DNA from 3 places in the Nocardia glycosmidis genome. Region 3 is predicted to be linked to each of the others. Evidence: riboswitches for the same ligand, from Rfam matches in the RefSeq annotation. Region 3 holds a riboswitch; each other region holds the start of a gene.
The links. A riboswitch is a leader RNA that binds a small molecule or an ion and turns the genes downstream of it on or off. The one in region 3 is predicted to bind S-adenosylmethionine.
Positions count from the first base shown of each region.

Region 1: another riboswitch for S-adenosylmethionine. It lies ahead of ACT86A_RS04065 (rhodanese-like domain-containing protein); the one in region 3 lies ahead of ACT86A_RS05450 (hypothetical protein).
Region 2: another riboswitch for S-adenosylmethionine. It lies ahead of ACT86A_RS19915 (aminotransferase class V-fold PLP-dependent enzyme); the one in region 3 lies ahead of ACT86A_RS05450 (hypothetical protein).

Region 1 is NZ_JBQWRH010000002.1:344,184-346,379, reverse strand. It holds gene ACT86A_RS04070 (O-succinylhomoserine sulfhydrylase) at 1-980, opposite strand, end outside; gene ACT86A_RS04065 (rhodanese-like domain-containing protein) at 977-1,396, opposite strand; SAM riboswitch class IV at 1,411-1,528, opposite strand; gene ACT86A_RS04060 (Rv0361 family membrane protein) at 1,592-2,041, opposite strand.
Region 2 is NZ_JBQWRH010000015.1:170,167-172,362, forward strand. It holds gene ACT86A_RS19915 (aminotransferase class V-fold PLP-dependent enzyme) at 1-928, opposite strand, end outside; SAM riboswitch class IV at 975-1,088, opposite strand; gene ACT86A_RS19920 (Pls/PosA family non-ribosomal peptide synthetase) at 1,746-2,196, shown strand, end outside.
Region 3 is NZ_JBQWRH010000003.1:306,739-308,934, forward strand. It holds gene metX (homoserine O-acetyltransferase MetX) at 1-570, opposite strand, end outside; gene ACT86A_RS05450 (hypothetical protein) at 567-923, opposite strand; SAM riboswitch class IV at 1,003-1,113, opposite strand; gene ACT86A_RS05455 (NADP-dependent isocitrate dehydrogenase) at 1,482-2,196, shown strand, end outside.

The sequences.
Region 1 (2,196 bases), on a different contig from region 3:
TCGGGGGCGTCCAGCTCGAAGGTGACCACGGTGCCGCCCCCGCTCATCTGACCGGTGGCCAGCGCGTGCTGCGGATGCGACTCCAGGAAAGGGTATTTCACCCAGCTGACCGCCTTGTTGTCCTCCAGGAAGCGGGCAACCCGCAGTGCGGAGTCGACCGAATGGCGCACCCGCAGCGGCATGGTTTCCAGACCCTTCAGCAGGGTCCACGCGTTGAACGGGCTCAGCGCCGGACCGGTATGGCGCATCAGCGTTTTCACCGGCCCGTCGATGTAGTCCTGCGCGCCGAGAATCGCTCCGCCGAGTACCCGGCCCTGCCCGTCGATGTGCTTGGTGCCGGAGTAGACCACCACGTCGGCGCCGAGTTCGAAGCCGCTTTGCAGCAACGGTGTGGCGAAGACGTTGTCCAGCACCACTTTCGCGCCCGCGGCATGGGCCAGTTCGCTCACCCTACGGACATCGACCAGGGTCTGCATCGGATTGGCGGGCGTCTCGAAGAACACCGCATTGGTCGGCACCGACAGCGCCTGCTCCCACTGGTCGAGATCCTCGCCGTCGACGAAGACGGTCTCCACGCCCCAGCGCGGCAGGATCTCGTTGCACACCACGAAGCAGGAACCGAATAGGCTGCGCGCGGCGACCAGCCGGTCACCCGCGCCGAGCAATGCGCCCAGCGCGGTGAACACCGCCGACATGCCGCTCGCGGTGGCGAAGCACGCTTCGGCGCCGTCGATCAGCCGGATCCGCTCCTCGAACATGGCGACCGTCGGATTGCCGTAGCGGGAGTAGACGAAATGCTCCGCCTCGCCGGTGAACGCGGCCTCGGCGGCTTCCGCGCTCTCGTAGACGAAGCCGGAGCTCAGGTACAACGCCTCGGAGGTTTCCTCGAAGCCGGAGCGCCGCAGTCCGCCCCGCACACCGAGCGTCGCGGGACCGACACCCTCGGGCAGGGGCTTGTCGAACGCGCCGCCGGTGATCACGACTGCCGCCAGGGCAGTCCGAGGGCGCGCCAGCCGGCGCCGCCGCGATGCCCGAACCCATCGAGCGGACCCTCGAAGCCGTCGAGCACGTTGTAGGAGGTGTGGTAGCCGGCCGCGGTGGCGGCGATCGCCGCGCCGACCGAACGCTGGCCGGAGCGACAGAGGAACACCACCGGCGTGGCGGGATCGTGGTTGTCGAGTGCCTGCCGCAGTTGCTCGACGAAGGCCTCGTTGCGCGCGCCGGCGGAGTCGACCCACTCGATCAGCACGGTAGGCCGATCGATCGAACTCGTGTCGGGGACGCCGACAAACCGCCATTCGGCTTCCGTCCGCACGTCGACGAGAACGGTTTCGGGATTGTCGCGCAACAGTTCCCATGCCTGCTGGGGGGTGATGTCACCGGCGTAATTGCTCATCTGCTCCTCCTGCGAATCCGCACTTGCCGCGCCCGCGTCTTCGAGCACGGCCCGGTCGTCACCCGGAGCACCCCACCGCGGAGGAGGGTTGCCGACCAGTAATGCCGGGGCTTGACACTGGTTCTCATGACCTTCGACTGAGATTGCACCGAGCCGGGTCACCGTGTCAAACGGTGGCTCACACTGCGCGAACGCTCAGGTGCAGACCAACCACTTGGCGCCGGATCTGGTGAGGTTCCACGTCTTGGTCGTCTCCGTGCCGTCTGTCACCGTGGTCACGGTGGCCTTGCCTTTGTCGCCGTCGACGATCGGGGGATCGATTTTCCTGATCTCGACTGACTTTCCGGCGCCGGACTGCCCGGCCAGCGGCGAACGGGCGGCGTCGAAGCCCTGGCATCCGGTACCGGGCGCCGGCACCGTCTCGGTGCCATTGGCGCCCTCGACGAAGTTGCGGACGGCCGCGGCGATGCGGTCGGAATCTGTGACATTTTTCTCAGCAGGCGACAGGACTCCGCCGAGCACGATCGCGCCGAGCACGATCGCCGCGATCACCGCGGCCGCGATGAACGGGATCGCGGAAGGCTGGTCGGTCTGATCGACCTGGATGATGTCGTCGTCGTCCGCGGTCGGCCGCTGCTCGGTCATGGCTCGATGATCCCTGGTCGGCGGGGTTATCGGGCGCTCGGCCCCACCGGAAAGGGGGGAGTCGCCGCCGGGACCCCAACAGCCGCTTCAGACCGAACGAGAGCGGGTATGCGCCGATTGTGAGGTTCTATGGCATCCACGGGGTTCACGCACCG
Region 2 (2,196 bases), on a different contig from region 3:
CGTCCCGGAGCCGGTCGGCGAGCCGGTGTTCGTGCGCGGCAAGGGTTTCGGCCTCGATGGCACACAGCGCGTCGCACGCGGCGGCGAGCGCGGCGGCGCCGAGCACGTTCGGCGACCCGGCCTCGTGCCGCTGCGGAGCGGGGGCCCACTCGGCCTCGGTTGTGCTCACCTCCCGAACCGCCCCGCCGCCGGACAGATAGGGCTGCGCCGCATCGAGCCAATCCCGCTTGCCCACCAGCACACCCGCGCCGAAGGGCGCGTACAGCTTGTGACCGGAACAGGCTAGATAGTCGATTCCGGTGTCCCGCAGGCTGATCCGACGATGTGGCGCCAGCTGCGCCGCGTCCACCAAGATCCGGGCGCCGCACTGGTGCGCGATGGTGGCCAGCCGCTCCAGTGGCAGCACCTCCCCGGTGACGTTCGACGCGCCGGTCACCGCGAGCAACGCGGCGGGCTTGCTGCACAACTCGGCGACCAGCCGGCCGACGGTCTCCTCGACCGTGTCGGCCGCCTGCACGACGCGGCGGCCGCGCCTGGTCCACGGCAGGAAGTTGGCGTGGTGCTCGATATCGAGCACTACCGTGTCGCCGGGCACGCAGGACGCGAGCAGGTTCAGCGAGTCGGTGGTGTTGCGCGTGAACACCACCACGTGATCCGGTGCGGCGTCGAGGAACTTGCCTACCGATCCGCGGGCGGCCTCGTAGCACTCCGTGGAGATCCGCGAAGCGTAACCCGCGCCGCGGTGCACGCTCGCGTAGAACGGCAGCAACTGCTGCACGCGGTCGGTAACCTGCGCCAATGCCGGCGCGCTCGCCGCATAGTCGAAATTCGCGTAGCTCGCGGTTCCGCCCTGCACGAGCGGCACCAGCAGTTCGTCGCCCGAGACCCGGGCGAATGCGGCACAGGTGGTATCGACAACACTAGTCATCACGTGAATCCCGTCGGCTCTAGGACCGCGATCGAATGATTCGTCGAGTCCGCGCTTGCCGCGCCCGGTTGGGCGGCGGCCGGGTCGTCACCCGGAGCACCCCACCGCGGAGGAGGGTTGCCGACCAGCAAGCCGGGGCTTAGCGCTGGTACTCATGACCTGACCCGAGATTGGCAGAAGCGCCCCAGCGCTGTCAACTGGGTACCAATCCCAGGCCGGCACATACCGATCGGGACCTGCCCGACGTCCGTGCGTCCGCGCGCAGACTCACGAGCCGGGCCGGCACCCCTGACCTCGCTTTACGAGCACTGTTCGCCATCGAAGCCGGCACGCGGCTGTTGCCCTGAACACATCCGCGCCACCGCTGCCGGCCGGAGCAGGCCCGGCATCTCGTCTCCGACGACGCTACGACCGAACAAATACAGCAAATACGCAGCAGCACCCGGTAACCCGAACGATCGTCCCTGGTGCCCAGGTAACCACAGCGGCCCGCGCTTTTGCGGAAAGCAAAACCAAGCGTTACCTGTTCGCAGCCCGTCGCGCCCCGATTCGCGATGTCACAGCGCACGAGTCGCCGGACGCTCAGCCCTCATCCAGCTAACAACAAGCAGCCGATCTCGAATCCATGGTGTTCACCCCTTGTCGAGCGCAGCGACATTCCCCGTTCGCGCAGCGCCGCTGGGCGCTGCCGAAGCAAACCCAGTACCGTGGACAACTGGCCAATCGCGGCATTTGCCCTTTGGTAACCCCGCCCTTTGGTAACCCGCCCTTTGGTAACCCAACTATGGCGCGACAACGGAAAGTGTGAGGCAGATCGATGGAAGGTTCGGTGGGCACCGTGCTCCGAACAGAGGTCGACGCGCCGCAGCGTCCGTTGTTGCGGGGCGAGCATGCGCCGCAGGCCAGGACGCTGGTCGACATCCTGACCGCTACCGCGCTCGCACATCCCGACGCCCCGGCCATCGACGACGGCCAGGTGGTGCTGACCTACCTGGACTTGGTGGTCGAGGTCGAGCAGACCATGGCCCGCCTCGCCACAGCGGGCGTACGCCCCGGTGACCGGGTCGGGGTGCGGATGCCTTCCGGGACCCGCGGACTCTACGTCACCATTCTCGCGGTCCTCTACAGTGGCGCGGCCTATGTGCCGGTCGACGCCGACGACCCGGACGAGCGGGCCCAGCTGGTCTTCGGCGAAGCCCAGGTCACCGCGCTGGTGACCGCCGACGGCATCGAGACCACGGCCGCGGGTATCCGTGCCGCGGAACAGC
Region 3 (2,196 bases):
GGCGCCGACCGCGAGCACCAGCGCGGCGGCGACCCGATCCGGCGCGCCTACCATCCACTCCAGCACGCGCATGCCGCCCATCGACCCGCCGACGACGGCGGCGAGCCGGTCGATGCCGAGCCGGTCGAGCAGCATCGCTTCCGCGGTCACCTGATCGCGGATCGAGATTTCCGGAAACCGTGTGCCCCAAGGCTTTCCGTCCGGAGCGGGGCTGGACGGCCCGGTGCTGCCTTTACAGCCGCCGAGCACGTTGGTCGCGATCACGCACCATTCGTCGGTGTCCAGCGGCGCGCCCGGCCCGACCATGCCGTCCCACCAACCGGGCAGGGGATGGATGTCGTCCGGCCTGCCGACGACGTGCGAGTCACCGGTGAGTGCGTGTTCGACCAGCACGACATTGTCCAGTTCCGGGGAGAGTTCCCCCCAGCGCTGCACTCCGAGACGTACGTCCGCAACGACTGCGCCGCTCTCCAACCGGACGTCCCCGATGGGGATGATGCCGAACTCCCCATCCGGGGGCGGCAGGGTGACACTGGGCGTGCGAGCGCTCGATTCGATGTCCACGGTCACGTCGCAGCCGCCGCGAAACCGGCGCGCACATTCTCGCCGTCCAGCGCGAGGGGGGCCGATCGGGGAATGCTCGCGCAGGTCGGCTCCTCCAGCATGAGCCGGCGACGTGTCATCGACGCAGGGTGAATCACGACAGAACGCACATCGCCGATGGTAGCGACGTGGTCGGAGCGGGACGGCTGGCCGGCGAATGCCCTACCGGCCAATTGCTGCCCGCGCGGGGACCACACGGCCGAACACCGGCTCGCGCTTTTCGGCGTGCCGGTGCTGTCGAATCCCACCTGGACCTGCGCAGTGTCGAAGGGCCACTGTGCCGGTTCGTCTTCGGCCGCGGCCGCGGACGATTCACTCATGGTTTGCTCCAAATGAAGGTATGCGCCGGTACAGCAGGGGCTAACGGTGTGACGAACAACACATACCGGCTTACCTCCTGATGCGCGCTTGCCCCCGGCTCCCGGGAGCCCGGTCATCACCCGGAGCACCCCGCCGCTGCTGGAGGGTTGCCGACCAGCGAGCCGGGGCTTGACGCTGGTACTCATGACCTGTCCGGAATCATAACCGGCGGCCGTCAGCGGCCGAAATTCCGCATGGAACTCACTGGTCAGCGCCGGTAGGCGCGGTCGCGCACTGCGCGCATCCCGCGGGGTGCGCGATGCTGTCGGCGACCTTCGCCGAACTGGGTGAGCGGGCCGGCGCTTGGGGTCCGATCGGTAACTGACGTGTGCGTCTCACTCCGGGGGCTGCCTGCGGTGCGCGGTCTTCGGCAGCAGTACGCTTGTCTTGCTTGCACCACGGTCTCGCGGACAATGCGGGACCATATACGTTGTCTGTTGGAACAGCTGGGGTCCGCTCACAAGCGTGTTCGCCTGGCCGTGCAATGAGGGCACCATCCTAGGAGGACACGAAGATCCATGTCCAAGATCAAGGTTGAAGGCACCGTCGTAGAACTCGACGGCGACGAGATGACCCGGATCATCTGGCAGTTCATCAAGGACAAACTGATCCACCCGTATCTCGATCTGAACCTGGCGTACTACGACCTGGGCATCGAGTACCGGGACAAGACCGACGACCAGGTCACCGTCGACGCCGCGAACGCCATCAAGAAGCACGGCGTCGGCGTGAAGTGCGCCACCATCACCCCGGACGAGGCGCGGGTCGAGGAATTCGGCCTGAAGAAGATGTGGCGCTCGCCCAACGGCACCATCCGTAACATCCTGGGTGGCACCATCTTCCGCGCCCCGATCATCATCTCGAACGTCCCGCGGCTGGTGCCGGGCTGGACCAAGCCGATCATCATCGGCCGCCATGCCTTCGGCGACCAGTACCGCGCCACCGACTTCAAGGTTTTCCAGGGCGGCACCGTCACCCTCACCTTCACCCCGGAAGACGGCAGTGAGCCGATCGTGCACGAGGTCGTGAAGATGCCCGAGGACGGCGGCGTGGTCATGGGCATGTACAACTTCCGCAAGTCCATCGAGGACTTCGCGCGGGCGTCGTTCAACTACGGCCTGCAGCAGAACTACCCCGTGTACATGTCGACGAAGAACACCATCCTGAAGGCCTACGACGGCATGTTCAAGGACACCTTCCAGGAAGTCTTCGACGCCGAGTTCAAGAGCCAGT